DNA from 2 places in the Streptomyces sp. NPDC012935 genome. Region 1 is predicted to be linked to the other one. Evidence: predicted binding sites of a transcription regulator. Region 1 holds the regulator's gene; the other holds the start of a gene.
What was found. Region 1 encodes HspR, which represses chaperone genes until heat shock. Its sites were predicted from a motif close to TTGAGNNNNNNNNNCTCAA; they were not measured.
Positions count from the first base shown of each region.

Region 2: lon (endopeptidase La) is a predicted target of HspR. The motif match lies at 3,889-3,907, and genes of this name have one in related genera.

Region 1 covers NZ_JBIBBC010000002.1:513,879-521,119, reverse strand. Annotated here, with positions in the region: gene ACFY5C_RS07745 (LuxR C-terminal-related transcriptional regulator) at 1-38, opposite strand, end outside; partial or broken gene ACFY5C_RS07740 (hypothetical protein) at 338-523, shown strand; gene ACFY5C_RS07735 (sugar ABC transporter substrate-binding protein) at 686-1,816, opposite strand; gene ACFY5C_RS07730 (hypothetical protein) at 2,271-2,786, shown strand; gene ACFY5C_RS07725 (heat shock protein transcriptional repressor HspR) at 3,263-3,709, opposite strand; gene dnaJ (molecular chaperone DnaJ) at 3,715-4,902, opposite strand; gene grpE (nucleotide exchange factor GrpE) at 4,945-5,592, opposite strand; gene dnaK (molecular chaperone DnaK) at 5,592-7,241, opposite strand, start outside.
Region 2 covers NZ_JBIBBC010000015.1:140,761-148,001, reverse strand. Annotated here, with positions in the region: gene ACFY5C_RS30675 (sensor histidine kinase) at 1-535, opposite strand, end outside; gene ACFY5C_RS30670 (response regulator transcription factor) at 532-1,269, opposite strand; gene ACFY5C_RS30665 (spermidine synthase) at 1,402-2,079, opposite strand; gene ACFY5C_RS30660 (rhomboid-like protein) at 2,318-3,409, shown strand; gene lon (endopeptidase La) at 3,930-6,344, shown strand; gene ACFY5C_RS30650 (lysozyme) at 6,475-7,241, opposite strand, start outside.

The sequences.
Region 1 (7,241 bases):
GCACCGTGGGGATGCTCCTCCGTCCCGTGCCCGGCCATCGCCCCATCCACCCCCGGTTCTTGCGTTTCGCCGGCTCGCTCACCTCCGGAGCGCGGTGACGACCTCTGCCGGGACACCCGGGCCGGGCGTGGCTCTGGTCGACAGGCCCACCGTGCTCGGCCCTTCGGGCCTACGGTTCGCTCGCGCTTCCGCAGCGCAACTATGCGCGGACCGGCCGTGCTCCGCAACACGGCTCCCGCCGGGACGGGCGCCGTAAACCACCAGTACGTACCGGTTTTGACCGGCCTCCGTCCGCCGGGTTGCAACAAGCTGGGGGTGTCATCCCGGCCTTTGCGCTGTGCGCTGCAAAGCACGTCGGCCGGACGGACGGCCCGGGCGATGCCCGACAGGAGCGCGCCGTGTGCCTTCGAGGACGGCATCGAGCTCTTGCCGCCCCGGCTCGGCGATCGGCTGCCCGGACATCCGCAGCGCGGCCACGGCGGGCCACGTCACACTCGCGAACGCCGTCGGGAGCGGAATCGCCGACCGCAAGCTCCTCCACACCCAAGTCCGCGACCTGATCCGGTACTGCCTCCGCACTCGCAAAGCAGACCCTTCGCCGTCGGCCACGGCAAAGCACACCGGACAGCGGGACAGGGCCCGTCGGAAGACCGACGGACCCTGTCCGCTGAACCGCACCTGGGCCCTACTTGGTGAGCCCGGCCGCCGCGCACGCGGCCTTGTACTCGCCCGTGCAGATCTCCGACACCTCATAGATCCCGTCAGCGAGGACGGTCTCCTCGATGTTCTTCTTCGTCAGGGCGACCACCGGCACCAGCAGGGCCGGGATGCCCTTGGCGGTAGGGCTGTCGACCTGATCCTGGGTGAGGGAGTCGAACTGGATGTCCTTGCCCTGGACCTTGGCCACGGCCATCTCCGCGGCGCTCTCCGCCTCCTGCGGGTACGACTTGTAGACGCTCATGTACTGCTCGCCGCTCAGGATCCGCTGGATGGCGTCCAGTTCGGCGTCCTGGCCGGTGACGGGCGGCAGGTCGGTCACGCCCTGGGCCTGCAGCGCCTTGATGATGCCGCCGGCCATGCCGTCGTTGGCGGAGTACACGCCCTTGATGTTGTTAGCGCCGATGGCCTTGATCGCCTCGGTCATGTTGGCCTGGGCGTTCTCGGGCTTCCAGTCCTTGGTGTCGTAGGACTTGGCGATGTCCACCGAGCCGTTGAGCTCGGAGAGGGCGCCCGCCTTGAACTGCTTTGCGTTCGGGTCGGTGGGCGACCCGTTCATCATGACGATCTTGTCGGACGAGTCGACGTTCGGGCCCATGGCGTCCATGAGGGAGCGGCCCTGCACCTCACCGACGAGTTCGTTGTCGAAGGAGACGTACGCGTCGATCGGCCCCTCGGCGAGGCGGTCGTAGGCGATGACCGGGATGCCGGCGTCCTTGGCCTTCTGCACGCCGCCGGCTATCGCGTGGGCGTCCACGGCGTCCAGCAGGATCACGTCGACCTGGTCGTCGATCATCTGCTGGAGCTGGCTGGCCTGCTTCTCCGCGTCGGCGTCCGCGTTTCGGTAGTCGACCTGGCCCTGCTTGTCGGTGAGCTCCGCGACCTTGTTCTTGATGATCGGGTAGTCGAACTTGTCGTAGCGCGTGTTCGCCGTCTCCGGGAGCAGCAGCCCCACGGTGACGTCGTCGCCCTTGGTCGGGCTCGCCTCACTGCTGTCCCCGGTGACGCCCAGTGCCCCGCACGCTGCCAGCGAGAGGGTCATCGTGGACGCGGCGGCCACGGCGGTGGCGGTGCGGCGCAGGGGGCGCAAGGGACGCATAGAGGAGCTCACTTCTGGTGCTTCGGGACACGGGCGCGCCATTGCGCCCAGATGACTGAAAAGCCAACGCGTCGACCGCCCCCAGCGTCAAGCGGAATCACTTAACGAGTGCGCAACACCACGCTCCGCTGATCATGTAAAGACATGGCGAAACATATCGCAACGCCCGTTACACCCCCTCCACCGAACCTTGATCGAGCACGCTGCCAAGATCCGTACAACCAACCTCATTCACCATGAGTCCGGTTCAGGACGACTCCGACCTGCCGTCCCTCAACCGACCAGATGATCGAATGAACTCAGCCAGGCGCACGACCGCCGCGTCTGCCGCGTCCGCCGCAGTGGCCTGAACCTCGCCGGCCCTCACCCGGGGCACGCGGCGCGGCACCACGTCCTGGACGGTGACCGCACCCGCCACCTGACCGACACGGCCGAAACTGCGAAGATCACCCGCATGACCGTCATCACCGAAACCCTCGTCGAGGACAGCCGGTTCGGCACGCTGACCGTCCGTCTGGACACCGAGCGCGGCGAAGTCGTCGTCGAGGGCGCGGTGGTACCGCGGATCGTGCTGAGCCGGTCCGCCGGAACCGAGGCCGAGGAGCACATCCCCGTCGGCACCCGGGCCGGCGACCTGCTCACGCTCACCGTGGACGGCGAGGAGGCGGAGGTGCGCCCGGCGAAGGGACGGCTAACCCGGCGTTCGTACGCGGTCGACGTCCGGCACGCCGGCCACATCTGGCGGCTGCTACCCGACTCCGTGCCGGACAGCCGCCTCCTGCGCGACGGCCGACGCCTCGGCGAGTTCACCTCCCAGGGCAACGGCGAGGTCTCGGCCGACTGGCGCGAGGGCGCGGCCCCGGAGGCCATGGACGCGAGCCTCGGCTACGGCCTCGCGGCCGGATTCGGCACGGGCGCTCAGCCGATGTGGATGCTGGTCGTGGATGCGATCGGGGACCTGATTCCCTGACGCGGCGTCGGCCGTAACCGCCCCTACGGGTCTCACGGGCCCGCCCGCCGACGCGGCCACGAAGGTGGCCTGGACCGCGGCCGACGACGCCGGGGTCACCGGGTACCGGGCCCACCGCCGTACGGCCGACACGGGGGCCTGGAGCCCCCTCGGTGCCACGTCCGGCACGTCCACGTCCGCCACGTCCACGTCCGGCACGTCGTACGACGCCACCTCCGCCCCGCGCGGCAGGGCGTACTACTACGTGGCCGCTGTCGACGCCCGGGACTCCGACTCCCTGTCCTCCACGCAGAGCGCCGTCGACCGCCTGACGCCGGCCACGGCGACCGGCCCTGCATCGCCGAGGTGTACGCCGCAAACGCCTACGGCCGCCAGAGCGCGCGGAGCACTTCACCGGAGTACTTCGTCGGCCGCTGACGGCATGGGAAAGGGGCCCGGAGAAGTCTCCGGGCCCCTTTCGCGTACGGCTGTGCCGCCTAGTCCTTGGCCTTCTTCGGCCGCCACACCACCAACGCGCTGGTCTGCTGCACCTCCTGGTACGGCACCAGATCGCGGCGGTACGACGCGTGTACCGCCGCCTCGCGCTGCTGCATCGCCGCCGCGGCCCCTTCGACTGCGGCCTGGAGCTCGGCCACCCGGGACTGGAGCGCCGCGACCTGGTTCTCCAGTTCGATGATGCGCTTGATGCCCGCGAGGTTGATGCCCTCGTCCTGCGACAACTGCTGGACGGTGCGCAGCAGTTCGATGTCACGGGCCGAGTAACGGCGCCCCCGGCCCGCGGTGCGGTCCGGGGACACCAGGCCCAGGCGGTCGTACTGGCGCAGGGTCTGGGGGTGCAGGCCGGACAGCTGGGCCGCCACCGAGATGACGTAGACCGGGGTCTCCTCGGTCAGTTCATACGGGTTGCGTCGACGACCGTCCATCTGACTCATGCTCCCTTCGCGGCCTGGAACAGCTCCGCCCGCGGATCCTCACCCGCGGTCGCCTCGCGATACGCCTCGAGTGCGTCACGAGCCTTCCCCGTCAGGTCCGTCGGAACACTCACCTCGACGGTGACCAGAAGGTCGCCGCGGGTGCCGTCCTTGCGGACCGCGCCCTTGCCCCGCGCCCGCATGGTGCGGCCGTTGGGTGTGCCGGGCGGCAGTTTCAGGGTGACCGGCGGTCCGCCCAGGGTGGGGACCCTGACCTCGCCGCCGAGGGCCGCCTCCGTGAAGGTCACGGGGACGGTCACGGTGAGGTTGTCCTCCTTGCGGCCGAACACCGGGTGCGCCTCGACGTGCACGGTGACGTACAGGTCGCCGGACGGGCCGCCGCGCTCACCGGGTGCGCCCTTGCCGCGCAGCCGGATGCGCTGGCCGTCCGACACCCCGGCCGGGATGCGGACCTGCATGGTGCGCGACGACTTCGCCCTGCCGCTGCCCTTGCAGTCCATGCAGGGGTGCTCGGCGATCAGGCCGCGCCCCTTGCAGTCCGGGCACGGGTCGGTGAGGGAGAAGCCACCGCCCGAGCCCCGCGCCACCTGGCCGGTGCCGACACAGGTCGGGCACACCCGCGGCGTGCCGTTCTTGTCGCCGGTGCCCGCGCAGGCCTTGCACGGTGACTGCGAGGACATCCGCAGCGGGACCGTCGCACCCTCGATCGCCTCGGTGAAGCTGAGGTTGACCTCGGTGTCGATGTCCTGGCCGCGCCGGGGCTGGGTACGGGTCGTACCCGTGCCGCCGCGGTTGAACAGGCCCCCGAAGACGTCGCCGAGTCCGCCGCCGAAGCCGCCGGCTCCTCCTTGGCCGCCGCCCTGGGCGCCGCCTCCGAAGAGGTCGCCCAGGTCGAAGTTGAAGTTGCCGCCGCCCGCGCCGCCCGGCCCCGGGCGGAAGCCGCCGTTGCCGAACAGGGCGCGGGCCTCGTCGTACTCCTTGCGCTTCTTGGGGTCGCCGAGGACGTCGTTCGCCTCGGAGATCTCCTTGAAGCGGTCCTCCGCCTTGGCGTTGCCCTTGTTGGCGTCCGGGTGGTTCTCGCGGGCGAGCTTCCGGTACGCCTTCTTGATCTCGGCCTCGGTGGCGTCCTTGGGGACGCCGAGGACCTTGTAGTAGTCCTTCTCGATGAAGTCCTTGGTGCTCATCCTCGACGTACCCCCTTCCCGTAGTCCCTCGTCAGTTCAACGTCAGCCCTCGTCCGGGCCACCGCTCTCCTTGTCGTCGGCCGCCTCGGTCGCCTCGTCGGCCTTGACGGTCTGCGCGCCCGGCTGCGGTTCGGCGACGGCCACCCGCGCGGGGCGGATGGTGCGCTCGCCGATGCGGTACCCGGGCTGCAGGATCGCCACGCAGGTCGTTTCGGTGACGTCCGGCGCGTAGGAGTGCATCAGGGCCTCGTGGATCGTCGGGTCGAAGGGCTCGCCCTCCTTGCCGAACGCCTGCAGTCCCATCTTCGCCGCGACGGTCTCCAGCGACTCCGCGACGGACTTGAATCCGCCGACGAGTTCGCCGTGTTCACGCGCGCGGCCGATGTCGTCGATGACGGGCAGGAGCTCGGTCAGGAGGTTCGCGATGGCGATCTCCTTGACCGTGATCCGGTCCCGCTCCACGCGGCGGCGGTAGTTCTGGTACTCGGCCTGGAGCCGCTGGAGGTCCGCGGTGCGCTCACCGAGCGCCGTACGCACCTGGTCCAGCTGGGCCACCAGGCCCGGGTCTGCTGCTCCGTCCCCGGCCGGGGCCGCCCCCTCCTGAGGGGCGGCCTTCGACTCGGCGTCGTCAGGGGTCGCGCCGGAGGGGACGTCGGGCTTCTCCTCGAAGCCCGGGGTCTCCTCCGTCATTACGCGGCACCGTCCTTGCGCTCGTCGTCCACGATCTCGGCGTCGACGACGTCGTCGTCAGCGGCCTTGCCGTCCGAGGCAGCGCCCTCCGGGCCACCGGCGGCGCCCTGCGCGGCCTGGGCGTCGGCGTACATGGCCTGACCGACCTTCTGCGAGACCGCGGCGACCTTCTCGGTGGCGGTGCGGATCTCGGCGGTGTCCTCGCCCTTGAGCGCGGTCTTCAGCTCCTCCACGGCGGCCTCGACCTCGGTCTTGACCTCGCCGGGGACCTTGTCCTCGTTGTCCTTGAGGAACTTCTCCGTCTGGTAGACGAGCTGCTCGCCCTGGTTGCGGGACTCGGCGGCCTCGCGGCGGGCGTGGTCCTCCTCCGCGTACTTCTCGGCCTCTTCGCGCATCCGGTTGACCTCGTCCTTCGGCAGCGAGGAGCCACCGGTGACGGTCATCTTCTGCTCCTTGCCCGTGCCGAGGTCCTTCGCGGTCACGTGCATGATGCCGTTGGCGTCGATGTCGAAGGCGACCTCGATCTGCGGGACACCGCGCGGGGCCGGCGGCAGACCGGTCAGCTCGAACATTCCGAGCTTCTTGTTGTACGCCGCGATCTCGCGCTCGCCCTGGTAGACCTGGATCTGCACGGACGGCTGGTTGTCCTCGGCCGTCGTGAAGATCTCGGACCGCTTGGTCGGGATCGTGGTGTTGCGCTCGATGAGCTTGGTCATGATGCCGCCCTTGGTCTCGATACCGAGGGACAGCGGGGTCACGTCGAGGAGCAGGACGTCCTTGACCTCACCCTTGAGGACACCGGCCTGCAGGGCGGCGCCGATGGCGACGACCTCGTCCGGGTTGACGCCCTTGTTGGCGTCCTTGCCGCCGGTCAGCTCGCGCACCTGCTCGGCGACGGCGGGCATACGGGTGGAGCCACCGACGAGGACGACGTGGTCGATCTCGTTGATGGAGACGCCGGCGTCCTTCATGACGTTGAAGAACGGGGTCTTGCAGCGCTCCAGGAGGTCCGCGGTCAGCTGCTGGAACTGAGCCCGGGTGAGCTTCTCGTCCAGGTGCAGCGGGCCCTCGGCGGAGGCGGTGATGTAGGGCAGGTTGATCGAGGTCTCGGTGGACGAGGACAGCTCGATCTTGGCCTTCTCGGCAGCCTCACGCAGACGCTGCAGGGCCATCTTGTCCTTGGCGAGGTCCACGCCGTGACCGGACTTGAACTGCTGCACCAGGTAGTCGACGACGCGCTGGTCCCAGTCGTCACCACCGAGGTGGTTGTCACCGTTGGTGGCCTTCACCTCGACGACGCCGTCGCCGATCTCCAGGAGGGACACGTCGAAGGTGCCGCCACCGAGGTCGAAGACGAGGATCGTCTGGTCGTCCTTGTCGAGGCCGTAGGCGAGCGCGGCCGCGGTGGGCTCGTTGACGATGCGAAGGACGTTCAGACCGGCGATCTCGCCGGCCTCCTTCGTCGCCTGGCGCTCGGAGTCGTTGAAGTACGCCGGGACGGTGATGACCGCGTCGGTCACCTTCTCGCCCAGGTAGGACTCGGCGTCGCGCTTGAGCTTCTGGAGGATGAAGGCGGAGATCTGCTGCGGGTTGAAGGGCTTCCCGTCGAGCTCCATCTTCCAGTCGGTGCCCATGTGGCGCTTCACGGA
Region 2 (7,241 bases), on a different contig from region 1:
TCTCCACGAGCCGGCCGAGCCGCTCGGTCTGCTTCAGCGCCGTACGCATGGTCTCGGGGTCGGCCTCGGCGATGCCGTCGACCACGTTCTCCAGGACGGCACGCAGGCCCGCGATCGGGGTGCGCAGCTCGTGCGAGACGTTCGCCACCAGCTCCTTGCGCTGCTGGTCCTGGGCCTCCAGCTCGTCCGCCATGAGATTGATCGTCCCGGCCAGGTCGCCCAGCTCGTCGCGGCGGTTCTCGCGCACCCGGCGCGTGTAGTCGCCGTGCGAGATGGACCGGGCCACCGCGTTCATCTCGTCCAGCGGCGCGGTGAGCGAATGAGCCACGAACTGCGTAATGAGCAGTGTGGCGATCATCGAGAAGACCGTGATGAAGCGCAGTTCCGTCTGCGTGCGCACCGCGATCATCGACAGGCCGGTGGTGATCAGCACCGCGATGATGACCAGCGCGCCCAGCTTGGTCTTGATCGAGAACGGACGTACGCCGCCCCAGGGCTCCCCAGGGCCTCTCCGTGCGGCCGGTCCGTCGCTCATGGCGTCGGCGTCTCCAGGGCGTAGCCCACGCCGTGCACCGTACGGATCCGCTCGGCGCCGATCTTCCGGCGCAGCGCCTTGATGTGGCTGTCGACCGTGCGGGTGCCGGAGGCGTCCGCCCAGTCCCACACCTCGGCGAGCAGCTGCTCACGGGAGAGCACCGCGCGCGGGGTGTTCGCCAGGCACACCAGGAGGTCGAACTCGGTGGGTGTGAGGTGAACATCCTCACTGCGCACCCGCACCCGACGCTGTGCGTGGTCGATCTCCAGCTCGCCGAGCCGCAGGATGCCCGACCGCGGGGTCGTCGCGGCCAGCGCGGCCCGCTCGACGCGGCGCAGCAGCACATGCACGCGTGCCGCCAGCTCCCGCATCGAGAACGGCTTCGTCATGTAGTCGTCCGCGCCGACGCCGAGGCCGACCAGCATGTCGGTCTCGTCGTCCCGCGCGGTCAGCATCAGCACCGGCACCGGGCGCTGGGCCTGCACCCGGCGGCATACCTCCAGGCCGTCGAAGCCCGGCAGCATGATGTCGAGGATCAGCAGGTCGGGCTGCCAGGCCTCGGCCGTGTCGACCGCCGCCGGACCGTCGCCCGCGGTCTGCACGAGGAAACCCTCGGCGCGCAGGCGGGCCGCGATGGCGTCCACGATGGTCGGATCGTCCTCGACCACGAGGACCCGGCGCTGAGCGCCCGGGGTTGCCGCCGTGCCGTTGTGGGAGGTGTGTGTCTGCTCCATCGCCCGCCCCAAAGTTGCTTTCCGGAATCCGTGGGGTGATCCCGCTAACTGGCCATGCCTGCTCATGCTTGCGATTGACGCTTGAATGATCCGCGTCAGGTGAGCAGAGTACGGGGAGTCACCGCGCCACGGCTATCCAGGTCGTACGGCGAGGTGTACGACGTCCGGAACGCCCCGGGCAACGGGGATCTCTTCGGTACGCACCTGTTGGAATCCGGCATTACACAAGGTTTCTTCGAATTCCGGAGATGGCTGTGCGGACCATACGGCAAGCACCCCGCCGGGCCTCAACGCCCCTGCGCAGCCTGCCAGTCCGGCCGGTGAGTAGAGGCTGTCGTTGCCCTCGGTGACAGTCCAGCCGGGGCCGTTGTCGATGTCGAGGCACAAGGCGTCATACGTGGCGGAAGTCTCATGTACGTACGCCACGAGATCCGTTTCCAGAATCTCGGTACGGGGGTCCGCGATGGCCCGGCGGGAGAAGTCGGACAACGGGCCGTCGAGATGCCAGTCGATAATCGCGCGCTCGCGCTCCACGACGGTGATCCTTCCCGGGCGTGGATCGGCTGCGGCATGTGCGAGCGAGAACCCGACGCCGAGCCCCCCGATCAGCACGCGGGGCCGCGGCCGCCCGTCCAGTGCGCCGAGTGCCGCGTCCACGAGCAGCCGTTCCGAGCGGCCGTCGGATGTGTCCATCAGGAAGCAGCCGTTCGCGATGATCTGGAGCAGCTCACCGTGCCGTCGCAGCACGACCTCACCGTGCGGGCCTTCGCGACGGTCCAGGACTTCGGGGATGTCGTACGAAGTGGGCATCGGGCCATCCTGGCAGGCCTGCACGGTGGGCTGAAAGCTTTCCCTCGGGGGTGTGTGGCCGGGAGGTACCCCGTTGGGGGGAACGGGTTCGGGGGCTTGTTGAGAGGTTGCTGAGAATCGGCTCCCTTGTGGCGCCGGTCACAGACACGGGTGCGCCGCGGGCGAAGGGTGGAGGAAACGGAAGGGGCGCCTCACCTTGGAACGGACTGCGGCTGGGGGCGTGCCGGGCTCGGCTCCCATGCCCGGGGACGCGGATCTGCCCGACGTGCCGGGTCTGCGAGGTGTGGCGGAGCTGCCCGACGCGGCGGACCTGCGAGAGGTGGCGGAGCTGCGAGAGGTGGCGGGCCTGCGAGAGGTGGCGGAGCTGCGAGAGGTGGCGGATCTGCCCGACGTGGCGGACCTGCCCGATGCGGCGGACCTGCGAGGCGTGGCGGAGCTGCCCGATGTGGCGGGCCTGCGAGAGGTGGCGGATCTGCCCGACGTGGCGGACCTGCCCGACGTGGCGGACCTGCCCGATGTGGCGGAGCTGCTGGACGGGATGCCGCGGCAGCGCGGGCCGCTGGGCGCGACGGCGCCGACCGCCGTTCCTGCGTCGCCCTCCGCGCCGAGCGCCGTTGCGACGGCGCCCTCGCCGATCCCCCCTGAAGCCTGCGCGCCCCTGCTCCGCCTCGGCCACCCCTGGCGTCTGCTCCCCACCGCCACCGGCACGCTGTTCACTCTCGCCTACGCAGCCGTACTGGCCGTCACTTCGCTCGTCGCCGCGTATGCCGACCCCGCCCTCGTCCACGCTCTGCACCAAGGCTCCAGCACCGACGTGGCGCACCTCGTGGGGACGCCCGTGACGGTGCTGCTCGCCAGCGCGCTGTGGATCGCGGGCGGGCTCGTGACGCCGTACACGCTCGCCTTCCTGCTGGTGCTCACAGCCCTGGAGCGACGGATCGGCGGCGTGCGCACGGCCCTCGTCTTCCTGACCGGGCACGTCCTGGCCACCCTCGCGACCGAGGTCCCGGTGGGACTCGCCGTGCTGGCCGGCCACCTTCCCGACAGTTCGCTGCACCGCCTCGACTACGGCGTCAGCTTCGGCGTCGCCACGGCCATCGGCGCGCTGAGCGGGCTGCTGCGGCCGTGGCTTCGGTGGCCGGTGCTGGTGCTGTTCGGCGGGATGCTGGTCCAGGACCTCGTCAATCTCACGGACCCGCTGACCAATTGGGGGCATCTGATGGCCCTGGCCATCGGGATCGCGATGTGGCCGGTCGTGCGCGGGTGGTGCCCGGCGGGGTCGACCGGCTTCGGGCGGCCGCACGCGCGGGTCGCGACCAGCGCGCGGTAGCCAACCCCGGCCCCCGCCGTTCGACCAGGGTTGCCTCGCTGCACAGGCTCGCGAAGTCGCTATCGGCGCGGCAGGCCGGCCGGGAGGCGGAGACGACCTCGCCGTGCGCGTCGGCGACATGGACGGCGATCCCGCCCGGGGCCGCCCCGGCATGGCGCAGCGTCACGCCCGCGGGCAGGACAGGCTGTCGTCGGCCATGGCCGCGGCGCGTCCGACCACTACCGTCTCCTCGCCCTCGCCCTCGCCCTCGCCCTCGGGCACGAAGCCCGCCGCGCCCGGGCGGGCGGTGGGGCGGCCGCGCTGGCGTGCGACCGATTTTCCGTTCGACCCTCACGCGGGCCGCTGAACGAGGCGGAGACGGCGCGGGAAGGATCAGGCCCCGCCCGCCGTTTACCGAAAGAAGTCGAGGTCAGGTCCTGTGGCGTAAGCGATCGCTCACAGCGAACGGAGGCCGGGGAACATTCGAAGCGTCCCGTGCATTGAGTCGGCATAACTCAACTTGACTGCCGAAGGGGAGATCATGGCTTCGACGTCCACACCGCTCACCCTGCCCGTGCTGCCGCTCGACGACGAGGTGGTGCTGCCCGGAATGGTGGTCCCGCTGGACCTGAACGACGCCGACGTGCGCGCCGCGGTGGAGGCCGCTGAGGCCGCCGCGAGGTCACAGCCAGGGAAGCCCCGGGTGCTGCTGGTGCCACGCATCGACGGGACGTACGCGAGCACCGGTGTGCTCGGCACCGTCGAGCAGGTCGGCCGGCTGGCCGACGGTGACCCCGGTGCCCTGATCCGCGGTCGCGGCCGTGTGCAGATCGGCGCCGGGACGACCGGACCGGGTGCGGCCCTGTGGGTCGAGGGGACCCGCGTCGACGAGAGCGTGCCCGAGCCGCTGCCCGGACAGGTCACCGACCTGGTGAAGGAGTACAAGGCCCTCGCCACCGCCTGGCTGCGCAAGCGCGGCGCCTGGCAGGTCGTCGACCGCGTCCAGGCCATCGACGACGTCTCCGCCCTCGCCGACAACTCCGGTTACTCGCCCTTCCTGAGCACCGAGCAGAAGGTGGAGCTCCTGGAGACCGCCGACCCGGTCGCCCGCCTCAAGCTCGCCACCCAGCAGCTGCGCGACCACCTCGCCGAGCAGGACGTCGCCGAGACCATCGCCAAGGACGTCCAGGAGGGCGTCGACAAGCAGCAGCGCGAGTTCCTGCTGCGGCGTCAGCTGGAGGCCGTGCGCAAGGAACTGCGGGAGATCAACGGCGAGCAGGACGGCGAGGAGTCCGACGACTACCGCGCCCGCGTCGAGGCCGCCGACCTGCCCGAGAACGTCCGCGAGGCCGCGCTCAAGGAGGTCGACAAGCTGGAGCGGTCCTCCGACCAGTCGCCCGAGGGGTCGTGGATCCGGACCTGGCTCGACACCGTGCTCGAACTGCCGTGGAACGAGCGGACCGAGGACGAGTACGACATCCAGGGCGCCAAGGCGATTCTCGACGCCGAGCACGCCGGTCTGGAGGACGTGAAGGAACGCATCACCGAGTACCTCGCGGTGCGCAAGCGCCGTAACGACCGCGGCCTGGGTGTCGTCGGCGGCCGGCGTGGCGGTGCCGTCCTGGCGCTGGTCGGCCCGCCCGGCGTCGGCAAGACCTCGCTCGGCGAGTCCGTCGCGCACGCCATGGGCCGCAAGTTCGTCCGCGTCGCCCTCGGTGGCGTACGGGACGAGGCGGAGATCCGCGGCCACCGGCGTACGTACGTCGGCGCGCTGCCCGGCCGCATCGTGCGGGCCATCAAGGAGGCCGGGTCGATGAACCCGGTGGTCCTCCTCGACGAGATCGACAAGGTGGGGTCCGACTTCCGGGGCGACCCGGCGGCCGCCCTGCTCGAGGTCCTGGACCCGGCCCAGAACCACACCTTCCGCGACCACTACCTGGAAGTGGAACTGGACCTCTCGGACGTGGTCTTCCTCGCCACCGCCAACGTCCTGGAGGCCATCCCGGAGGCCCTGCTCGACCGCATGGAGCTGGTCCGCCTCGACGGCTACACCGAGGACGAGAAGATCGTCATCGCCCGTGACCACCTGCTCCCGCGTCAGCTGGAGCGGGCGGGTCTGGACAAGGACGAGGTCGCCATCGGCGAGGGCGCGCTGCGCAAGCTCGCCGGTGAGTACACGCGCGAGGCGGGCGTCCGCAACCTGGAGCGGTCCATCGCGAGGCTGCTGCGCAAGGTGGCGGCCCAGCACGAACTGGGCGAGCGGGAGCTGCCGTTCACCGTCGAGGACGGCGACCTGCGCGGCCTGATCGGCCGGCCGCACCACGTGCCCGAGTCCGCCCAGGACCCGGCGGAGCGCCGTACGGCCGTGCCCGGCGTGGCGACCGGGCTGGCGGTGACGGGCGCGGGCGGTGACGTCCTGTTCGTCGAGGCGTCCCTGGCCGATCCGGAGACGGGCGCGGCCGGTCTGACGCTGACCGGCCAGCTGGGTGACGTGATGAAGGAGAGCGCACAGATCGCCCTGTCCTTCCTCCGCTCGCGCGGCGCGGAACTGGAGCTCCCGGTCGCCGACCTCAAGGACCGGGGCGTGCACATCCACTTCCCGGCGGGCGCGGTCCCCAAGGACGGCCCGAGCGCCGGCATCACGATGACGACGGCGCTGGCATCGCTCCTGTCCGGCCGGCTGGTCCGCACGGACGTGGCGATGACGGGTGAGGTCTCGCTGACGGGCCGGGTGCTGCCGATCGGTGGCGTGAAGCAGAAGCTGCTGGCGGCGCACCGCGCCGGGGTCACCACGGTGATCATCCCCAAGCGCAACGAGGCCGACCTGGACGACGTCCCGGCCGAGGTGCTGGACAAGCTCGACGTCCACGCCGTGACCGACGTCCGCCAGGTCCTGGAACTGGCGCTGTCGCCGGCCACCAACGGCGCGGCGCCGGAGGTTCCGGTCGCGGCGTGACGGACGCGGCCGGATGGGCAAGGCCCGGGTTCTCGTGAGGGAGGCCCGGGCCTTCGCCGCAGTCGGTTGTGGGCGTGGGCGTGGGGGGGTGTGGGTGTGGACCTGGACGTGGGCTGGGCGTGGGTGTGGCTCAGCCGTTCGCCAGAGCCTGGAGCCGGTCCAGCGCTCCGTTGAACCTGTTGTGGTCGCCGACGGTCGGACCGGACGACGTGTACTGCCACATCGTGTAGTAGCTCCAGCCGGCCGGGAGTTCGCCCACGGCGGCGGCGTACCGCGCGATCCACAGCGGATGGGCGGAGGCGAAGCCGCTGTTATTCCCGGTGCACTGCTTCCACCAGCTGGTGGCCGTGTAGATGACGGGGTCGCGCCCGGTGCGGGTCTTGTACTGGGTCACGAAGTCGCGGATCCAGGTGACCATCGCAGCCGGGGTCTTGCCGTAGCAGGCGTCGCCGTACGGGTTCCACTCGATGTCGAGGGCGCCCGGCAGGGTCCTGCCGTCGCGGGACCAACCGCCGCCGTGGTCGACGAAGTAGTTGGCCTGGGTTGCTCCATTGGTGGTGTCGGGGGTGGCGAAGTGGTAGGCGCCGCGGATCATGCCGACGTTGTAGGAGCCGTTGTACTGCTGGGCGAAGTAGGGGTTGGTGTAGTAGGTCCCCTCGGTGGCCTTGACGTAGGCCCACTTGACCCCGCTGTTCCACAGGGTCGGCCAGGCGACGTCGCCCTGGTGGCTGGAGACGTCCACGCCTTCCGTCTGGGTGGCCAGGACATCGGCGGGGAGGCTCTCCTCGCCGTCGTGGGCCAGGACGCCCATGCCCATGTACGCGGAGCCGCGGGGCGGGGTGTCGTCGGCGGTGGCGGGAGAGGTGTGGGCGGCGAGGAGTAGGGAGAGGACGGCGG